3 regions of the Pollutimonas sp. M17 genome follow, and region 3 is predicted to be linked to each of the others. Evidence: predicted binding sites of a transcription regulator. Region 3 holds the regulator's gene; each other region holds the start of a gene.
The links. The regulator LexA, encoded in region 3, represses DNA repair genes until DNA is damaged. The targets are predictions, from matches to a motif close to ACTGTATNNNNATACAGT.

Region 1 (7,279 bases), 540 kb from region 3:
GCGCAGGCATGTCCCTCCGGCTTTGCCGCCGCGATTTCCCGTGGGCATGAAGGCGACCCCGGCGTTGTGCTGCTCGGCGATTTCCTTGACGATGGACAATCCCAGGCCGCTGCCGTCGGTGCTGCCTCCCAGCACCCGGAAAAACCGGTCGAAGACGCGCTCGCGGTCTTCGGGGGCGATTCCGGGGCCCGAGTCCTCCACCTCGATGTATGCCGAGAGCGCGTCGCCGCCCACCCGGATGGTGATCCAGCCGGACTCGGGGGTATAGAGCATGGCGTTCTCGATCAGGTTGTTCAGCATCTCGGCCAGCATCAGATTGTCGCCCGACACGTGCATGGATGCCGGCGCCCGCTCGAAGCCCAGGTCGATGTCTTTTTTCAGGGCCGTGTCGACCCAGCCCAGGGTTTGCCGCTCGGCCAGCGCATTCAGGTCGACGTCGTCGGCCAGGCGCAGGACGGGATTCTCGGCGCTTTCCGCCCGCGCCAGGGAAAGCAACTGGTTGACCAGCCGGGTCGCCCGCTGGGAGCCCAGCACCAGCTGGCGCAGGCTCTCATCCAGTTTTTCGGGAGACTGCTCGCGCATGGCCAGCTCGGCCTGGGTGCGCATGCCGGCCAGGGGCGTCTTCAACTGGTGGGCGGCATTGGCCACGAATCGCCTTTGCGTTTCGTTGGTGGCCGCCAGCCGTGCCAGCAGGCTGTTCATGGCGGCCACCAACGGCACGATCTCGGCGGGCGCCAGCTCCGCGCTGATGGGCGACATATCGTTGGCGCGACGCGCCCGTATGCGTTCCTGGAGCAGGCTCAGGGGCTCCAGGCCCTGGGTCAGGCCCAGGCCGGCCAGCAAGGCGGCCAGGGGCAGGACGATGAGCTGAGGCGTGAGCATGCCGGTCAGGATTTCCTGCTGCAGGGTGGCGCGCATCTCGTTGGACTGGGCCACAATGGTCAGGAAGGGCAGGCCGCCGGCGTCCCGCCCGCCCCAGATGTAGGCAACCCGGACACTGTGGCCATCGTAGCTTTCGTTGCGGAATCGTATCTTGTCTTCTTCGTAGGTCCAGGTTTCAGGCAGGGGAATGCTGCCGTTACCGCCCATGGAGTTGCCGTTGGCATCGCGGATCTCCCAGCGGATCAGCTGGGTGGGGTCGCCCTGCAGGATGGTGATGGCCGAGGCGGACAGCTGGATGCCTTCCAGTATCTTCTGCTGTTCCACCTCGTGCTTGAGCAGGCGCAGATGATCCGCCAGGGTGCGGTCGTAGGGTGCGTTGGCAATGTTCTGCGCAATGAAGTAGGTGATGACCAGCCCTATGGTCCAGAGCAGGAACAGCGGACCGAACATCCAGATCATGATCTTGTTCAGCAGCGCCCGGTGGCGCTTCTTGCGCCGGAACAGCCCCAGAAAGGCCTTGCTTTCAGAAGGCGAGCTATCGGTATCCTTCAGGACCTGCGGATCGATCAGCATGCGGGCAGGCGCGCGGATTCACGCGGCCACGGAATCATTGCGATTTTCGGGTTCCAGGCAATAGCCCAGGCCTCGGACGGTGACGATCTTGACGCCGCTGGGTTCGATCTTTTTGCGCAGGCGGTGGATGTAGACCTCGATGGCGTTGGGCGTGACTTCTTCGCCCCACTCGCAAAGCAGGTCGACGAACTGGTTCTTGCTGATCATGCGGCCGCAACGGGAAAGAAAGATCTCCAGGAGGCTGGTTTCGCGCGCCGAGAGCTCCAGCGGCTGGTCGTCGATGCGCGCCGTGCGTCCGTTCAGGTCGAAACTGAGCCTTTTGTAGCGCAGCTGCGTGGTGCTGACGCCGGCGCTGCGGCGCGTCAGGGCGCGCACGCGGGCCTCGAGTTCGGTCAGCGCAAACGGCTTGGCCATGTAGTCGTCGGCGCCCAGGTCCAGTCCCTTGACGCGCTGTTCGACGGTGTCGGCCGCCGTTAAAATAAGGACGGGTATCGGCATCTGGCGCTGGCGCAGCAGGCGCAGCACCGACAGCCCGTGCATCTGGGGAAGGTCCAGATCCAGGATCAGCAGGTCGAAGCTTTGCAGCTGCAGGGCGGAATCGGCGCTGGAGCCGTCGTTGACGACATCGACCGCATAGCCGTCGTATCGCAATGAACGTGAAAGTCCATCGGCAAGAATACTGTCGTCCTCGGCGATAAGAATACGCATGTCGTGCGGGCTGGGGCTGGGTCGGGTTGCGGTAAGGCCTATTCTTGCACGTTCACTGGGCAGCGGATAGTCAGGGATTACGATGTGCTTTTTGATTATCTGTGTATTTATACAGTATAATTTGATGCAATAATCTATTCCATTCCATGGCCGCGTCAGCGCGCTTTCATCAATTCATCGTTTTTCAGCCAAGGATCCACCACATGGACGACAAGAACAGCAAAGCCGCCGGCGAACGCAGCAAGGCACTGGCCGCCGCCTTATCCCAGATTGAAAAGCAATTTGGCAAAGGCTCGGTCATGCGCTACGGCGACGACACTGTCGAGCACGATATCCAGGTCGTCTCCACCGGCTCGCTCGGGCTGGACATCGCACTGGGGGTGGGCGGCCTGCCGCGCGGCCGCGTCATCGAAATCTACGGCCCCGAATCGTCCGGCAAGACCACGCTCACCCTGCAGGTCATCGCCGAAATGCAAAAAATCGGCGGCACCTGCGCCTTCGTCGACGCCGAGCACGCGCTCGACGTCCAGTACGCCTCCAAGCTGGGCGTCAATCTGTCCGACCTGCTCATTTCCCAGCCCGATACCGGCGAACAGGCCCTGGAAATCACCGATGCGCTGGTGCGCTCGGGTTCGGTCGACCTCATCGTCATCGACTCGGTCGCGGCCCTGACGCCCAAGGCCGAAATCGAAGGCGACATGGGCGACTCGCTGCCGGGCCTGCAAGCCCGCCTCATGAGCCAGGCCCTGCGCAAGCTGACCGCCACCATCAAGCGCGCCAACTGCATGGTCATCTTCATCAACCAGATCCGCATGAAGATCGGCGTCATGTTCGGCAACCCCGAAACCACCACGGGCGGGAACGCGCTCAAGTTCTATTCCTCGGTGCGGCTCGACATCCGCCGCATCGGCGCCATCAAGAAGGGCGACGAGGTCGTGGGCAACGAAACCCGCGTCAAGGTGGTCAAGAACAAGGTGGCGCCTCCGTTCAAGCAGGCCGAGTTCGACATCATGTACGGCGCCGGCATCTCGCGCGAGGGCGAAATCATCGACCTGGGCGTGCAGGCGGGCATCGTGGACAAGGCCGGCGCCTGGTTCAGCTACAGCGGCACCCGTATCGGTCAGGGCAAGGACAATGTCCGCGAATACCTGAAAGAACATCCTGAAATGGCCTTCGAGATCGAAAACCGGGTTCGCGAGCAATTGGGCGTCATTCCGCAAGCCGCCGCCACCGTCAGCAAGGCGGCGGTTCCCAGCGCCGAACCCGAGGCCTAAAGAGCGGGGCGGGGCGCCATGCACACGAACGACGACGGTTTCGAAACGCTGTCCGACGCCGGCTCTCCGCCCGAACGTAAACAGCAGAAGGCGGGGCCCACACTGAAGGCCCGCGCCATCGGCTATCTGTCCAGGCGCGAGCATTCCCGCCGCGAATTGCAGCGCAAGCTTGCGCCGCATGCCGAAAGCCCCGAACAGCTTGAGCGCTTGCTCGACGATCTGGAGCGCGAAAACTGGCTTTCCGACCAGCGTTTTGCCCAGAGCCTGGTTCACAGGCGCGCGCCCCGGCAGGGCGCCGGCCTTATCCTGCAAGAGCTCAAGCAACATGGGCTGGGCGACGCGGCCATTGCCGACCTGGGCCGGCAATTGCAGGGCAGCGAACAGGAACGCGCGCAAGCCGTCTGGGAAAAGAAATTCGCCAGCCTGCCCGTCGATGCAAAAGACTATGCCAGGCAATTCCGTTTCCTGGCCTCGCGCGGTTTTTCCTCCGAATGCGTGCGCCGCATACTGGGCAGCATTCCGCATGCCTCCCGCTAGCGCCTTTTCGGTTCAGGTGCTACGTACGTGTTGGTTCTGCCGGGGCGATATTCAGTGGCTTCAGTGGCGATTCAAGATCCGTGTGAGGTGCTCTCTGACGCGAGCTTCTTGTGTGCGACGGTGCCACTATGGACTGCGGGGCGAGTTCCGAGCAAGGTATTCTCTGACGCGTGCCGGGTGGCGGGAGCCGGCCTTGCTCCTCGTGGCCGGTTCGGCGCCCTGCGCGCCGAACGCCGCTGCGCCTGGCTCCTGCGCCCCTTCGGGCTGCGTTCGCCGACGGCTTGCTCGGCCCCGAAAGTCGCCGCGTCCGGCTCCCGCCACCCGCCCCGCTGCAGTGCTTTACGTTAGAGGCGCCGCTGGGGCGGTTTTTGTGCTTGGCCTTTTTATGTGGCGCCTGTGCTGCTGGAATGGGTCTTGCGCCGTCCCGGCCTCGCGCGCCTGCCGCGCCGGTTGTATAAGCGGTTGTACAGGCTAAGCCCACACGCTTACAAGCCATATAGCGGTAAACCTGAACCGAAAATACGCTAGCGCACCGCCTTGATGCCCGTAAGGGTCTTGAAGCAAGTGTCCCGCGCCTGCTTTATGAACGCTTGCAGGTAGTCGGCCTGCACGTCTTCACCACGCACCGCCGCATACAAGGTTCGCCACACGCCTTGTGTGCCCAGGTGACACAAGCGCAACCAGCCCTGGTCCAGATATTCAGTCAGCGCCCAATTGGGCAGCGCCGCCACGCCGCGCTGGCTGGCGACCAGTTGCGCGATCATGGGCGTCAGTTCGGCCTTGCGCAGCGCCGCCGGCTCGATGTCGGCCGGGTCCAGAAAGGCGGTGAAGACATCCAGGCGCTGGCGTTCGACGGGATAGGTGATGAGAACCTGGTCGGCCAGTTGATACGGTTCTATGTATTTGTACTGCGACAAGGGATTGGCGGCCGCCACGGCCAGCATCAATTCGTAGCGGAACAGCGGCAGGTATTCGATGGCCTCGATGGCTTGCGGGTCCGACGTCACGACCACGTCCAGGTCGCCGCGCACCAGCGCGGGCAGGGGAGCGAAGGAGAAGGCGGCGGACAGGTCCAGTTCGACATCGGGCCAATCATGCCGGAAGGCGTCCAGCGCCGGCAGCAGCCACTGAAAACAGGAATGGCAGTCTATCGCCACGTGCAGCCGGCCGGTCCGGCCCGCGGCCAGCCGCTGCAATTCGCGCTCGGTGGCCTTGACCTGGGGCAGTATCTGGTCGGCCAGCGCCAGGATGCGCAGGCCGGCCGTGGTCAGCCGGGCCGGCCGAGTACGGCGATTGAGCAAAGGCGTCTTCAGGCGCACTTCCAGGTCGCGCAACTGGTGCGACAGCGCGGACTGGGTGACATGCAGGCGCTCGGCCGCCTCTTGCAGGCTGCCCGCGTCGCGTATGGCACTCAAGGTTTCCAGATGGCGTATTTCAAGCATCGGCGGACTCCCGGCCGGCAGCGTCGGTGCTGGGGAAGATCGTTGAGTTATGTTGAGATAAATTCATTTTAAGGATGGTGTATTTGATTTTGTCTCATGCCATTGTATAGGCACAATGGCATGGCCTGAAAAAAAATATTCATTCAATGGAAATTTATCATGACGATCACTCATAATCTGGGCTTCCCGCGCATAGGCGTGAAGCGCGAACTGAAACGCGCATTGGAAGCATACTGGGCCGGGAATCAGACGGCGGACGAGCTGCAGTCCACCGGCCGTGAACTGCGTGCCCGCCATTGGGCCCTGCAAGCGAAGTCGGGCCTGTCTTTCGTGCCGGTGGGCGATTTCGCCTGGTACGACCACATTCTGGAATGGACCTGCCTGCTGGGCGCCGTGCCGGCCCGTTTTGCCCAGGCTGCCGGTGATGACGTGTCGCTGGATACCCTGTTCCGCATGGCCCGGGGACGAGCGCCCAGCGGCACGCCGGCGGCCGCCTGCGAAATGACCAAGTGGTTCGATACCAACTACCACTACATCGTGCCCGAACTCGTTCCGGAGCCGTCCTATCGCATTGCGCGCAGCTACCTGTTCGACCAGATCCGCGAGGCGCAAGCCCTGGGGTATCGCGTCAAGCCGGTCATACCGGGCCCTTTGACCTGGCTATGGCTGGGCAAGGGCGATGCCTTCGCGCAAGGCGCCGGCGACCCGGCCAAGCTTTCCCTGCTGGATGCGTTGCTCCCCGTCTACAAGGAAGTGCTGAACCGCATCCGCGCGCTGGGCGTGGAGTGGGTCCAGGTGGACGAACCCATACTGGGCCTGGATCTCCCACCATCCTGGCAACAGGCATTCAAGGACGTCTACCGCGAACTCTCCGACAGCGGCGTATCGCTGCTGCTGGCGACCTATTTCGAGGATCTGGGCGAGAACGTCCAGGTGCTGAAGGACTTGCCGGTGCAGGGAGTCCATGTGGACCTGGTCCGCGCACCCGGCCAGCTGGACCGTGTCGCGGCGGCGCTGGCGCCGGATCAGGTCCTGTCCGCGGGCCTGATCAGCGGCCGCAATATATGGCGCAGCGACCTGGATGCCGCAAGCGCCAGCGTGCAGGCCCTTGCGCGCCAGCGTGGCGACAAGCTCTGGCTGGCGCCTTCCTGCTCGCTGTTGCATGTGCCGGTCGACCTGGATGCCGAGCGCGAACTGGATGCGGAACTGAAGGGCTGGCTTTCCTTTGCCACCCAGAAGCTGGATGAATTGCGCCTGCTGGCGGCGTCGCTGGACGGTTCGGCCGATCCGGCGGCCCAGCAAGCCCTGCAGGCGCAACGGGATGCGCTACAAGCCAGGAAAGAATCCGCCCGCATCCACAACCGCGGTGTCCAGCAACGTTTGCAGGCTTCGGCCGGGCTGGCGCGCGATCGCGCGCCCTTCGCTCAGCGCATCGAGCGCCAGCACAAGAGGCTGGGCCTGCCCGCTTATCCCACCACGACCATAGGTTCCTTTCCCCAGACCCCCGAGATACGGGTGTTGCGGCGCGACTGGAAGGCGGGAGCGCTGGGCGATGCGGCCTACGAGAAGGCCATGCGCGCCGAAATCGAGCAGGTCATCCGCTTCCAGGAGAAAGTGGGGCTGGATGTGCTGGTGCATGGCGAACCCGAGCGCAACGACATGGTGGAGTACTTCGGCGAATTGCTGGGTGGATTCGCCTTCACCCAGAATGGATGGGTGCAGAGCTACGGTTCGCGCTGCGTCAAGCCGCCCATCATCTTCGGCGATGTCGCCCGGCCCGCCGCCATGACGGTGGCGTGGTCGGCCTACGCGCAGTCGCTGACCGACAAGCCCGTCAAGGGCATGCTGACCGGCCCGGTCACC
Region 2 (7,279 bases), 390 kb from region 3:
AGGCCAGCTTGGCAAAACTGGCCGCATGGCTTTCGGGGAAGCCGTATTCGCCGAAGCCTTCCAGTTGCTGGAACAGGCGCAGGGCAAATTCTTCGTCGCAACCGTTGCGTACCATGCCGTCGACCAGGCGCTGCCGGAAATGATCGATGCCTCCCTTGCGCTTCCAGGCGGCCATGGAGCGTCGCAATTGGTCGGCTTCGTCGGCGGTGAAATCGGCGGCCACCATGGCGATCTGCATGGCTTGCTCCTGGAAGATGGGAACGCCCAGCGTGCGCTTCAGCACCTTGGTGATGGCGGGCGTGGGGCTTTCGATCTCTTCCTGTTCTTGCCGGCGCCGCAGGTAGGGATGGACCATTCCGCCCTGGATGGGGCCGGGCCGGACGATGGCCACCTGGACCACCAGGTCGTAGAAGACGGCCGGCTTGAGGCGGGGCAGCATGCTCATCTGCGCACGCGATTCGATCTGGAACACGCCTATCGTATCGGCTTGCTGGATCATCCGGTAGGTGGGCTCGTCATCGTTCGGAATATCCTGCATGAGCAGGGGTTGGCCCCGCCGGAGGCTGGCCAGGTCAAGGCAGCGGTGCAGCGCCGACAGCATGCCCAGCGCCAGGATGTCGACCTTCAACAAGCCCATGGCATCCAGGTCGTCCTTGTCCCACTGGACGATGCTGCGATCAGGCATGGCGGCGTTCTCGATGGGAACCAGCCGGCACAGCTTGTCGCGCGCGATCACGAAGCCACCCGGATGCTGGGACAAATGCCGTGGAAAACCCATCAGTTCCTGTGCCAGACCGGCCCACAGCCCGGCAATGCGCGAATCGCCCTGCAGGCCATGCTCGGCTATCCGTTCCAGCAGATTCTGCTTGCCGTCCCAGTAGTGGAAAGACTTGGCGACCCGGTCGATCAGCGCGGGATCCAGGCCCAGCGCCTTGCCCGTGTCGCGCAGTACGCTGCGCGTGCGATAGCCGCTGACCACGGCGGTCAGCGCGGCCCTGTGCCGCCCATACTTTTCATAGATGTACTGAATGACTTCTTCGCGGCGCTGATGCTCGAAGTCCACGTCGATGTCGGGCGGTTCCCTGCGGGCCTGGCTGATGAAGCGGGCGAACAGGGCATTGCCGTTTTCGGGATCGACTTCGGTGATGCCCAGGCAATAGCAGACGGCGGAGTTCGCCGCCGAGCCGCGGCCCTGGCACAGGATATTGCGTTGCCGCGCGAATGTGACGATATCGTAGACGGTCAGGAAATACGGCTCGTACTCGAGCCCCGCAATAATGAGCAACTCGCTTTCCAACTGGTTCTTGATGGAGCCGGGTATGCCCTTGGGATAGCGCCGGTGGGCGCCGGCGTAGGTCTCCTGGCGCAGGTAGGCCGCAGGGCTCATGCCGTCGGGCACGATTTCCCGGGGATATTGATAGCGGATCTCGTCCAGGCGGAATGTGCAAAGTCCGGCCAGGACGCGGGTTTCTTCCAGCGCATGAGCGGGATAGGCATTGGCCAGGCGTACACGGCTGCGCAGATGATGTTCCGCGTTGGGCTTGAGATCGTAGCCGCAGTGCTGCACGGCCTGCTTCAGGCGTATGGCCGCCAGGGTATCGTGCAGGGGCTGGCGCGAACGCCTGTGCATTTCCACCTGGCCGATGGCCACCAGGCGGATCGATAGCCGGCGGGCCGTTGCTTGCAGCGTGGCCAGGTGCAGGGCATCGGCATGCCGGTGGAGCAGGCCCAGTCCCATCCAGAGGCGTCCGGCGAAAACGCGCAGCAGCCGCGTCGCCTGGTCGCGCACCAGGCCGGCTTCGGCGCCGTAATCCGGCTTCAGTATGCACAGGCAGTCGGGCAGGTCCTTAAGGTGTTCGCAGCCGGATGGCGGCGAGGCGATGTCGTCCAGGCTTAAGCGGTAGCGGCCTTTTTCGCTGCGCCTGCGGGCCAGGGTGATCAATTCCGACAGATCGCCATAGCCTTTTTTGTTGCATGCCAGGACGATGATTTCCATGCCGTCCACCTTGAAACGGCTGCCGATGATCAGTTTGATCGATTGTTTTTTGGCCTCGGTCCAGGCGCGCACCACGCCGGCCAGGGAACATTCGTCGCAGAGCGCCAGGGCTTCGTAGCCCAGCTCCGCGGCGCGCTCGACCAGTTCCTCGGGATGCGAGGCGCCTTGCAGGAATGAGAAGTTGGACAGGCAGTCCAGTTCGGCATAGTCGGGAAGAACGGCGGCTTTCATGGGAAACGGCAGGCCGGGTTCAGCCGAAGAAACCGTGCAGGAACCAGCCCGGGCCGTCGCCCTCGCGCTGCTGGTAGACCCAGTAGCGCGCGCCCAGTTCGTCCTGCGCGATGAAGTAATCGCGCTGCTCGTGTCCGGTGGCGTCCCACCAGCCGGTTTCCAGGCGTTCCGGCCCGAGAATCAGGCGCAGGCCGCTGCGCTTGTAGACGGGCCGGTCATTGCGGATGTCCAGTCTTTCGGCCCGAGGCAGCAGCCAGAACGGGCGGGCCTGCCCGGACAAGGCCGGCGGCATCTGCGCCGCGCCGTCCCGCGCGGTGGCGGCCTGCCAGCGGTTGGCCTGTTCGGGGCGGTAATCGGCGCTGGGGCAGGCGTGCAGGACGCGATCCCGTCCCAGCCGGGCTTGCAGGAGGTCCAGCATCCGGTGCTCCTGGCGCAGCCATTGCTCGGGTTCCGGAAACAGGCTGAGGCTGGCCGCCGGCCGGGAAAGCGCCTGGGTAACGGAAAGCTCGAGCGAAATGACGGGCGCTTCCAGACTGAGCGATTGCAATTGTTCGTCGAGCACGGCCATGAAATTTTCAGGCAGCCAGGCGTCTTCGGACAGGCGCAACCCAATACAGGTGGGGGCTCTGGCGTGGCGGCCTTTTTCGTGATGCAGCCGCAGATCGAGCACGCGGGCGGCGCGTTGCCTGGCATGCAGCCAGCCGCACAGCTGTTCGATCAGGCGGCCCGCGACCGCAAGAATGGCATTGCAATGCTCCAGGTGTTCGGTCAGTTCGTATCGCTGATTGAAGCGCTCGGGCGCCTGGAACCAGGGAAAGCTTTGACGTCCGTCTCCGTAGGCCTGATCCAGTTCCTGCAGCAGCAGGGGGCTGCTGCGCTGCTGGAGCCCCTTGCGGGGCAATGCGCGCAATTGCGCCAGATTGCGGCATGCGATGCCGTCCAGCCAGTCGCCAAAAGGACGTGCGGCGGGCAGGGCGTGACAAGGCAGGCAGTCGAGGCGGCGCGCCAGCGCCTTATGGCTTATGACGCGGCGCGGACTGGGCCGGCTGCGGCAGGCAAGCATCCAGGCGCCCAGAGCGGTGGGCGCCATGCCGATGCGCGCCCGGACGCCCATGTTGTCCAGGCTGGCCCGGATGCGTGCGTGCAGGCGGCGCGCGCCATGAAACAGGCTCAGGCTTGCGCCGGCTTCGAGGAGCAGCGCGCTCTCTTCGAAAAAGGCCACATTGGGCGTGTATTGCAAGAGGCAAAGGGCGATTTCCTGCAGATGATCGTGCCGTGCTTGCGCCTGGTCGGGGGCCAGCAGGATGTCGGGAGCCAATCCCAGCGCGGTGCTGGACCGCATGCCCGGCCTGACGCCTTTGGCCTGGGCCGCCGGCGTGCAGGCGCAGACCCGGTCCTGAAGCAGGACCGCGGCGGGACGCGCTTCAGCTGGCCAGCGCGGGAAGTGGACGTCCAGGCTGTGCGTGGGCAGGTACAGGCTGAACCAGAGAGGCGTGCTGTTCATGGTGTTCGGGGCGCGGCGCCGTGCCGCGCGCGGGATTCAGGACAATGGATACGGGCTTGTCGCAGGAAGGGCCGCGCCGCTTGAGAATGAAGGCTTCTATGCCCTGGGCGACGGGCATCAGCCGCAGGCGCAGGGGTGCGGCGCTGGCATGCATGGCCTGGGCTTGCGGACGCAGCAGCACGAAAAGCGTGTCGCTTTGCTGAGCCACGAGATGCAGGCGGCGCAAGCCGGCCGGATGCGGAGCGCCGGCCCAGCAAAGCAGGGCGGCGCAGGCATTGTGTTTCAGGATTTGCTCGGCCGCCCACAGGGCGTCGCCCTGGGTCTTGGGGTTGACCCATAGCAGGCGCCGCGCCTGAAGCCGCCAGTCGACCCAGCAATGGAAATGGGGTTCGTAAGGCGGGTGCACCAGGATCACGCTGCGCTCGGATGAAAGATGCTCCAGGGCTGGCCGCAGCAAATGGATTTCGCCTATGCCGGGCCGGCTGGGCAGGAACTCGATGAGCGAACCCAGGGGCCAGCCCTGCCCCGGAAGCTCGCGATCCAGCGCGGCGAAGCCGGTGGAAACGACGGGGCGCTGCGAGCGGGCAAGCTGGGTTCCCCGCCACAGGGCTGGATGAATGTGTTCCGGGCGTTGCGAAGAAAAACCAGGCATGGAGGCATGTGCCAAATGTTCGATACTGTATAAATATACAGTAAAAGACGCCGGGACTCTAATCGAACGCGCTTTCCATCTAGCGTACAATTTTTGGATTGCCAAGCAAGACCAGGCTTTCAGGAGGTAACGATATGGCGAAGCAGCCGGACTTTCCGGATCCTTTTATTTTCATACCCAAGACAGGAAAGCCCGAATTGCTTTTTGTGCTTTTGCATGGCGAGTCGGCCGATCCCCGACAACTGTTCCCCTTGGCCGAAGCCATCAAGCAGGCCTTCCCGCGCGCGATGGTCGTGCTTCCCTATGCATTTGAAAACATTCAGGCCGGCAGCCAGGCATCCGCAGCGGGCTGGAACGGGATAGCGGGCTATCACTGGATAAACCCGGTCGACCTGTCGGAAAGCAATTACGCCGAGCGCGTCGCCCAGGCCTTGCCGGCCCTTATCGGGCAGGTTCGGCAAATACAGGCCGCCTATGGCTTGACGGGGCAGCAGACGGCCCTGGCCGGATTTTCCCAAGGCGCATCGATGGCGCTGGAGGCCAGTCACGCCCGGCCCGATCTGGCTGGCCGTGTTCTGGCCTTTTCGGGGCTGTATGCGGCCCTGCCCAGTTCGGCGCCTCCCACCACCATGTTGCATTTTTTCCATGGCGCCAACGACCAGCAGGTTTCGGTCGACGATGTCGAATCCACGCTGGTCCGTCTTGGCGAACTGCAAGGCGATGCGACCCTGGATGTGGCCTCCAGGATAGGACATGAATTGCACGACGCCCTGATCAAGCAGGCCATAGTGCGCTTGCAGACTTGCGTTCCCTTGCGCAACTGGGAGGACGCCCTGGGCTCGCTGCAGGAACAAGGCGAAGCGCCCGCGGCGGCACCCCCCCCCGGGCAGGACCTTGCATTAGGACATGTCAATCGGGACCCGAGGCGGGCCTGTTCCAGGTGAACACCACGCGAGTCGTTCCCGTTGGAGCGATGGTGATTTCCCTTGATTGCGTCTGGTTGTCGTAGGTGACGAAAACACGGTACGAGCCCGGGTCCAGCCGGGCCAGGAAATACGGGCCGTCGGATGCGACATTCAGGACGGTTGCATCGCTTGCGTTGCGGATCACCACCTGCACTTCGCCGGCATAGGCCGCCTTGCCATCAACCTGGCTGGCAAACGTCAGGGCAAGAGGCCACTGGTTCATGGCCTGCTTCAAGGCGGTGGACTCATCCTGGCCGAAGCCTCCGCTGATGTATTCGGTGCCGCCCTGTATCTGCGTTTGGGGAAGCTCGGCGCGGGACTGGGCGTACAGGCCGCTGGCCAGCAGCACAGCCGTCGCCAGAGCCATGTTCAGGACCGCTTTCGGCGGCCTGATGCCCAAGATGGAAACTTTCATGGCGCACTCCTTGAGACAATGGAAAAAGGCCAGTCGTGCCGTTGGGTGGACAGGCCTGATTCATCGTAGCTCACTTCGCTGAAGAGCACACGTCCGCTGGCATGCACGGCAATGACCGTGGAGCAGCGGGTGCCGTAGTCGGGGCTCACGATGAAAGGGCTGCTGAGCAGCCGTTCGCGCTCCAGCGTCAGGCCCGTGTTCGGCAGGACGTGGTCCTGGGCGGGCGTGCCGTCCTTGAGTATCTCGAAGATGGGCGTCAGCGATTGCTCCAGCCTATTCAGCGGGAAGGAGTCGAGCGCGGCCCGCAGGCGTTCCGCCTTTGGCCAGGGCGTGTCCAGAAGATGGTTGGATACGATGTAGCGCCCTGGCCGCAGGAGCTGGGGCGCGGTCTGGCCGGCCCGGTTGCCCACATAGCAGGCGGCGTCCAGGTCGCCCGCGATCAGATTGAATCCGTTGTAGTCGGATCCCGCCGCATGGACCTGCCGCGCATACGATGCGGGCGGTTCGCCGCCCGTCAGGTAGCGGCTGACCAGTTCGCCGCGCGACGGCGCGCCGGGCATGAAGCGGGATGGATCGCGATAATTGGTCAACAGGGCAAACCGGCCTTGCCGGGTGATGCCCAGCCAGCTTCCCCCGCCCAGGCAGTCCATGCCGGCAATGACGTCGGGCCGGTCGCGCCAGGGAGCGGCCGGCAGGCTGGGTCGCTGATGGAACTCGTCGCGATTGGCCGCAATGAACAAGGGCCACTGCGGATCCGCGGAGATGGCCAGATAGGCAATGCACATGGTCGGGAAGCGACCTTACAGCATGGCTACGTTGCTGCTGTTTTCAACCAGATTGCGGATGCGCACGGCATCGCCGATGCGTGAGTAGCGGCCCGTGGAGTTGAGCAGCACAATGGCGACGTCGCGATTATCGATGCGGGTCAGCATGACCAGGCACTCGCCGGCTTCGTTGATGAAGCCGGTCTTGGATATCTGGATGTCCCAATCGGAATTCTTCACCAGGCGATTGGTGTTGTTGTAGACCAGCTGGCGACCGCGTCCGACATCGACCTGGTAGCTGTCGTCGGTGGTATAGCGATGAATCAGCGGCTGCTTGCTGACGGCGCGCAATAGCTTGACGAGATCGCGCGGCGAGGAAACGTTGTCGCTGGACAGGCCGGTGGGTTCGACGAAATGCGTCTTGCGCATGCCCAGGGCGCGCGCCTTGTCGTTCATGGCGCGCACAAAAGCGGGCATGCCGCCCGGATAATAGCGGCCCAGGGCGTGGGCGGCGCGGTTTTCGGAGGACATGAGCGCCAGATGCAGCATGGTGGCACGGCTGAGCTGGGTGCCGACCCGCAGGCGCGAGCGCGAATGGCGCAGGCGGTCGACGTCGGCATCGGAAATTTCCAATGTCTCGTCCATGGGCAAGCCGGCTTCGGCCACCACCAACGCGGTCATCAGCTTGGAGATGGATGCAATCGGACGGACTTCATCGCTGTTCTTGTCGTAGAGCACATGAGAGCTCTCCA
Region 3 (7,279 bases):
GGAAGTCATACGTCTGTCGGGCTACACCGAAGACGAAAAGGTGCATATCGCCTTCGATCACCTGCTGCCCAAGCTGATGAAGAACAACGGCGTGCAGGAAGGCGAGATCACCATCGAGGAATCGGCGGTGCGCGACATCGTGCGCTACTACACGCGTGAAGCGGGTGTCCGGGCGCTGGAACGCGAGATCAGCAAGATCTGCCGCAAGGTCGTGAAGAAGCTGCTGGGCGCGAATCCCACGGTGCGCTCCGGCGGCCGGCGCAAGGCAGCGCCCGCGCAGGCGCTGGAACGTGTCACGGTCACCTCCGAGAACCTGAGCGATTTCCTGGGCGTGCGGCGTTTCAGTTTCGGCATGGCCGAGAAGGAAAACAAGGTGGGTCAGGTTACCGGCCTGGCCTGGACCGAGGTGGGCGGCGATCTGCTGACCATCGAGGTGGCCGACATGCCGGGCAAGGGCGTGGTGGTGCGCACGGGCTCGCTGGGCGACGTCATGAAGGAATCGGTCGAGGCGGCACGCACGGTTGTGCGCGCCAGGGCGCAGAAGTGGGGCATTGCCAATACGGCTTTCGAGAAGCGCGATCTGCACGTGCACTTCCCGGAAGGCGCAACCCCCAAGGACGGCCCTTCGGCGGGTATCGCCATCACGACGGCGATGGTGTCGGCACTGACGGGCATACCGGTGCGCGCCGACGTGGCCATGACGGGCGAAATCACGTTGCGCGGAGAGGTCCTGGGCATCGGCGGCCTGAAGGAAAAGCTGCTGGCGGCCCATCGCGGCGGGATCAAGGTGGTGATGATTCCGGAAGAAAACGTGAAGGATCTTGCGGATATTCCGGATAATGTGAAGAACCACCTGGAGATCATCCCGGTGCGCTGGATAGACCGGGTGCTAGAGGTCGCCTTGCAGAACATGCCTACGCCGTTGTCGGACGAGGAAGTCGCCCGTCTGGCGGCGGAAGCGGTCGCCAGCGCGAAGCAGGTCGGTGAATCGTCGGGTGGCGTCATGAAGCATTGATGCTTGTCGATCCCGGGGGCGTCTTTTGAAGCCGCCGCCTGGGCCGCTGACGCTGAAGGCTGTAGTCAAGGCTGAGTTCTGTATTGCACGGGGCTCAGCCCTTTTCTTTTTCTTGTGCCTGTTTCGTTAGGTCTAATCGCTGGGCGTGCTTGCTGTCTGCTTGCTTGCATCAGCGCAGGTGGGTGGGGCTGCGCTTGAGTCATGTAGCGATCAGACGATGAAACTTGCGATACGCGCGAATATAGATGAAATGGATCGGAAGGGACTCTGAAAAGGGTGTTGATAGCTTAGGACGATTTCACCGTTCAGACGTCGGGATTCACTATGAGCGCCGTGCAATCTGTGAAGTGCTTGTGGTATCCAGCGTTCATGAGCCGGTCGGCCAATAGACGGCTCGAACGAATCCAAGCACCTCGGATCGATAGTATCCAATCACTTTGGGCAATAATGGGCCTGGCCGATCAATGGAAGGTGTCTGCAGGCATGGCTGGCCCGGCGGTTTACGCGTGCGCCGCGCAGGCCCTTCGTTTTGGGGAGGCAAGACCGCGCCTGCTCGAGCAACAAGGGTGTTGGCAGCCCGGGGGGCTGCCAACGTTGCGAGTTTCGCGGTCGCCCCAAAACGAAGGGCCTGCGCGGGAAGTCCTGGCTTGCCAGGACCGCAACGCGTTTAGCCGGGCCAGCCATGCCTGCAGACACCGCTTGTCTTCCGAGCCAACGTCGCTACTCTTCCATGGCGTCTTGGCCAAGACGCCAGCCAACGCGCCCGCACCCTTACTGCAGCGGCGTATCCCGTATCAAGCCCACGGCGATGCCTTCCAGCGAGAATTCGTCTTCGGCCGAAACGACGATGGGCTGGAAATCGGGGTTTTCGGGCAGAAGCTGGATGACCCGGCCGTCGCGGGAGAAGCGCTTGACGGTGACCTCGTCGCCCAGGCGGGCCACGACGATCTGGCCGTTGCGCGCGTCGGGCGATTTCTTGACCGCCAGAAGGTCGCCGTCCAGGATGCCCGCGTCGCGCATGCTTAAACCGCGTACGCGAAGAAGGTAATCGGGAGTCTGGCTGAACAGCGCGGGTTCGATGCCGATTTCGCGTTCGACGTGTTCGGCGGCAAGAATGGGATTGCCCGCCGCCACGCGGCCCACCAGGGGCACCAGCAACTGCGACAGGGCGCTGCTGGCGGTTTCCAGCATGCTGGAGGACCTGTCGGCCGGCAGGTCGGGATCGACCAGCCGTATGCCCCGCGAGGCGCCTGCCGTAAGCTCGATGGCGCCTTTCCTGGCCAGTGCCTTCAGATGGTCTTCGGCGGCGTTGGCCGATTTGAAGCCCAGGGCGCGCGCGATTTCGGCCCGCGTCGGCGGAAAGCCGCTGCGGGTGATTTCGCTGCGTATGAGTTCGAGTATTTGCTGCTGACGCTCGGTAAGCTTGACGGCCATGGCAATCCAGACTGTGTTTTTATACAGTCTGGATTCTGCAATACTTTCAGTGAAAGATCAAGCCTTAAGCCAGGACTTTGGCGATCGAGGCCGCCACGTAGTCGATATTGCGGCTGTTCAGCGCGGCAACGCAGATGCGTCCGCTGCTGACCGCGTACACGCCATGTTCATCGCGCAGGCGGTCCACTTGTTCGGCGGTCAGGCCCGAGTATGAGAACATGCCGCGCTGGGCCAGGACGAAATCGAAGTTCTGGGTGACGCCGTGGGACTTGAGCTTTTCGACCAATTGCACGCGCATGCTGCGGATGCGTTCGCGCATGGCGGCCAGCTCGTTTGTCCACAGGCTGTAGAGCTCGGGCGTGTTCAGCACCGTGGCGACCACGGTGCCGCCGTGCGTGGGCGGGTTGGAGTAGTTGGTGCGGATCACGCGCTTGAGCTGGCTGAGCACGCGGCCGCTTTCTTCCTTGCTGGACGAAACCAGGGTCAGCGCGCCGACGCGCTCGCCGTACAGCGAGAAGGACTTGGAAAAGGACGAACTGATGAACATGGTCAGGTCGTGCTGCGCGAACAGGCGGACGACCGATGCGTCTTCTTCGAGGCCGTCGCCGAAGCCCTGATAGGCGATGTCTAGGAAGGGCACGAGATTGCGGGCCTTGACGGCTTCGACGATCTGCTGCCATTGCTCGAAGCTGGGGTCCACACCCGTGGGGTTGTGGCAGCAGGCGTGCAGGACGACGATGGTCTGCTCGGGCAGCGCTTGCAGCGAAGCCAGCATGCCTTCGAAGTCCAGGCCATGCGTGGCGGCGTCGTAGTAAGGATAGGTTTCCACGGTGAAACCGGCGCGCTCGAACAGGGCGCGGTGGTTTTCCCAGCTGGGGTTGCTGATGACGACCTTGGAGCCCGGCAGCAGTTGCTTCAGGAAATCGGCGCCGATCTTCAGGGCGCCCGTGCCGCCCAATGCCTGGGCGGTCAGCACGCGGCCCGCCGCGATAAGGGGCGAGCCTTCGCCCAGCAGCAGGGTTTGCGCGCCTTTGTTGTAGCCGGGTATGCCTTCGATGGGCAGGTAGCCGCGCGCGGCATGCGCTTCGATGCGCGCCGTTTCGGCCTTGCTGACCGCGTCCAGAAGGGGAATCCGCCCTTCGTCATCGTAGTACACGCCCACGCCAAGATTGACCTTGCCGGTTCGGGTATCCGCGTTATATTGTTCGTTCAGGCCTAGGATGGGGTCGCGCGGAGCGAGTTCGACGGATTCGAAGAGAGATTTCATTTTGAGGGAGTAAGGGTGGGAAGAGAAACTCGAAACATTAGTGTGATAATAAGGGGTTTACCCTGAAAGTGTCCAGCATGAACGCTCCCGCGCCCGGCTTCATAGAATACCCCGACAGTCCATTCCAGCTGTATCAGCCCTATCCCCCGGCGGGCGATCAGCCCACGGCGATCGACGCGCTGGTCGAGGGCATCGACGATGGGTTGATGTACCAGACTCTGCTGGGCGTCACCGGTTCGGGCAAGACCTATACCATGGCCAATGTCATCGCCCGCACGGGGCGCCCGGCCATCGTGCTGGCGCCCAACAAGACACTGGCGGCGCAGTTGTATGCCGAAATGCGCGAATTCTTCCCCAACAATGCGGTCGAATATTTCGTTTCCTACTATGACTACTATCAGCCCGAGGCCTATGTGGCGGCGCGCGACCTGTTCATCGAAAAGGATTCGTCCATCAATGAACACATCGAGCAGATGCGGCTGTCGGCCACCAAAAGCCTGTTGGAGCGGCGCGACACGGTCATCGTGGGTACCGTGTCGTGCATCTACGGCATCGGCAATCCCGGCGATTACCATGCCATGGTGCTGACCCTGCGCACCGGCGACCGCATCGCCCGGCAGGAGTTGCTGGGCCGCCTGGTGGCCATGCAGTATGAACGCAACGACGTGGAATTCGTCCGGGGCAATTTCCGGGCGCGCGGCGAGATCATCGATGTCTTCCCGGCGGAGCATGCCGAGCTGGCCTTGCGCATCACCTTGTTCGACGACGAGATCGAGACGCTGGAGATGTTCGATCCATTGACGGGCAAGGTCAAGCAGAAGATTCCGCGCTTCACCGTTTTCCCCAGCTCCCACTACGTCACGCCGCGCGAGACCGTGCTGCGCGCCATCGAGACCATCAAGATGGAGCTGCGCGAGCGCCTGGCCGCGCTGACGGCCGACGGCAAGCTGGTGGAAGCGCAACGGCTGGAGCAGCGCACCCGCTTCGACCTGGAAATGCTGCAGGAACTGGGTTTCTGCAAGGGTATCGAGAATTATTCCCGCCATCTGTCCGGCGCCTTGCCCGGCGAACCGCCGCCCACGCTCATCGACTACCTGCCCGCCGATGCATTGATGTTCATCGACGAAAGCCATGTCACCATGGGCCAGCTGAGCGCCATGTACCGGGGAGACCGCTCACGCAAGTCGACGCTGGTTCAGTTCGGCTTCCGCCTGCCGTCGGCCATGGACAACCGGCCGCTGCAGCTGGAGGAGTTCGAGCAGCGCATGCGCCAGTGCGTCTTCGTATCCGCCACGCCATCCACCTACGAAAAGGAGCATGCCGACAATGTGGTCGAGCAGGTGGTCCGGCCCACGGGCCTGGTCGACCCCGAGGTGGAGGTGCGGCCGGCGCTGACGCAGGTCGACGATCTGCTCGGCGAAATCAAGAAGCGGGTGGCCCGGCAGGAGAGGGTGCTGGTCACGACCCTGACCAAGCGCATGTCGGAAGACCTGACCGATTACCTGACCGAGAACGGCCTGAAGGTGCGCTATCTGCACTCGGACATCGATACCGTGGAGCGGGTGGAGATCATCCGCGACCTGCGGCTGGGGGTATTCGATGTGCTGGTGGGCATCAACCTGCTGCGCGAAGGCCTGGACATTCCGGAAGTATCGCTGGTGGCCATCCTGGATGCCGACAAAGAGGGATTCCTGCGATCCGAGCGCAGCCTGATCCAGACCATGGGCCGGGCCGCGCGCAACCTGAACGGACGAGCCATCTTGTATGCCGACCGGATCACCGACTCCATGCGCCGGGCCATGGACGAGACGGAGAGGCGGCGCGTCAAGCAACTGGAATTCAATGCCAAGCACGGCATCACGGCGCGCAGCGTCAGCAAGGCGGTGCGTGAGATGATCGATGGTGTGATGGTGGCGCCCGAAGCGGCATCGGCCGTCGACGATATTGCGCCCGAGGTATTGCGCGACGACAAGTCGCTGGCCAGGGAGATCCGCCGGCTGGAAAAGCTGATGATGGATCATGCCAAGAATCTGGAATTCGAGCAGGCGGCCGCCGCGCGGGACTCGCTGAACCGGCTCAAGCAAAAAGCCTTGCTTTCGTGAACCGTTCTGGTCGACGAGCCGATGGCGGCGATCATCCATCCTTACTGCTTGCGGTTGTATGCTTAAAACAAATTGTTGGGAAACCCCAACAATTTGTAGTTTTTAATGGCCCTGTCATCCCGCCCTGGCGGGCGGTCGACGCAGGGTCTTGCCAGCGCCCATCCTAGGGTTTACCATTACATATTTACGGGCCTAATGTTGCCGAAAACCCCTATGTTGCGGTGCATGAATATTGGCTTTTCAGCGGCTTGAAGCTGCCGTGCCGCAGTTCGCGGTTTTACACCGAAATAGCCGGTAACGTCTTATTGTGCTTCGGTTTTTCTGATTGTCAATGCTTGCAGGAACACAAATGTGGGCTTGCAAAAGGTCTTGCCTTACAACGGGTTTTCCCTCACACTCACGTCTATGATGACTAAGGTACTTTTCGTTTGCATGGGTAATATCTGTCGCTCGCCAAGCGCAGAGGGAGTGTTCCGCCGTTTAGTCGACGAAGCGGGGCTTTCCGATGTGGTTGGCGTCGATTCCGCTGGCACCCACAGCTTTCATATTGGCGAAGCGCCCGACGCGCGCGCCCAGGCGGCTGCGCGCAAGCGCGGCTACGAGCTTTCGCATTGCGTGGCCAGGCAGATCACGGCCGACGATTTCCGCGAATTCGACCTCATTCTGGCCATGGACTGGGAAAATCTTTCCGCATTGCAGCAGCAATGCCCGAAGATCTATCAGCACAAGCTCATGTTGCTCATGCGCTTTGCCAACGAATTCGAAGAAGCCACGGTGCCCGACCCGTACTACGGTGGCCCCGAAGGCTTCGGCAAGGTGCTCGACTACCTGGAAGACGCCTGTCAGGGCGTGATGGAACTCGTGCGCAAGCGCGCCTTGCAATACCAGGCCGCTTAACGTCCGTCGCCCATGCGGCATATAGCAAAACCGTGCCCCAGGCACGGTTTTTTCGTTTGGCGGCAGCACGCTTACCCTAGTGTTTTAGTCGGGAATTTGCTATACTTGACTATATTGGTCGGGTATAAAGTCGCCGGCCGATAATTTGATTGCATCAGGCTTTGGCAAGGAAATCACCATGCGTTTAACGACCAAGGGGCGTTTTGCGGTGACCGCCATGATTGATCTGGCGTTGCGGCAGCAAAGCGGGCCCGTCACTCTGGCGGCCATCAGTCAACGTCAGAATATTTCGCTGTCCTATTTGGAGCAGCTGTTCGGCAAATTGCGTCGCCACGAACTGGTTGACAGCATACGCGGTCCGGGCGGCGGTTACTCGCTGGCCCGCCTGGCGCGCAATATCACGGTGGCCGATATCATTTTCGCGGTGGACGAGCCGCTGGACGCCACCAGTTGCGGCGGCAAGGAAGACTGCAACGTCGGCCGCAATGGCAGCACGGGCAAGTGCATGACACACGAACTGTGGTCGACGCTCAATCGTAAAATGGTCGATTATCTGGATTCGGT

Region 1: recA (recombinase RecA) is a predicted target of LexA. The motif match lies at 2,262-2,279, and genes of this name have one in related genera.
Region 2: imuA (translesion DNA synthesis-associated protein ImuA) is a predicted target of LexA. The motif match lies at 4,408-4,425, and genes of this name have one in related genera.

The regions. Positions count from the first base shown of each region.
Region 1 covers NZ_CP107548.1:2,163,598-2,170,876, reverse strand. The annotation lists gene OEG81_RS10355 (sensor histidine kinase) at 1-1,455, opposite strand, end outside; gene OEG81_RS10350 (response regulator transcription factor) at 1,474-2,163, opposite strand; gene recA (recombinase RecA) at 2,367-3,437, shown strand; gene recX (recombination regulator RecX) at 3,456-3,974, shown strand; gene OEG81_RS10335 (LysR family transcriptional regulator) at 4,499-5,416, opposite strand; gene metE (5-methyltetrahydropteroyltriglutamate--homocysteine S-methyltransferase) at 5,576-7,279, shown strand, end outside.
Region 2 covers NZ_CP107548.1:2,019,450-2,026,728, reverse strand. The annotation lists gene OEG81_RS09645 (error-prone DNA polymerase) at 1-2,227, opposite strand, end outside; gene OEG81_RS09640 (Y-family DNA polymerase) at 2,247-3,731, opposite strand; gene imuA (translesion DNA synthesis-associated protein ImuA) at 3,652-4,383, opposite strand; gene ypfH (esterase) at 4,518-5,327, shown strand; gene OEG81_RS09625 (carboxypeptidase-like regulatory domain-containing protein) at 5,293-5,763, opposite strand; gene OEG81_RS09620 (NRDE family protein) at 5,760-6,548, opposite strand; gene pbpG (D-alanyl-D-alanine endopeptidase) at 6,564-7,279, opposite strand, start outside.
Region 3 covers NZ_CP107548.1:1,628,559-1,635,837, forward strand. The annotation lists gene lon (endopeptidase La) at 1-1,015, shown strand, start outside; gene lexA (transcriptional repressor LexA) at 1,787-2,449, opposite strand; gene OEG81_RS07835 (amino acid aminotransferase) at 2,514-3,716, opposite strand; gene uvrB (excinuclease ABC subunit UvrB) at 3,794-5,818, shown strand; gene OEG81_RS07845 (low molecular weight protein-tyrosine-phosphatase) at 6,224-6,715, shown strand; gene iscR (Fe-S cluster assembly transcriptional regulator IscR) at 6,894-7,279, shown strand, end outside.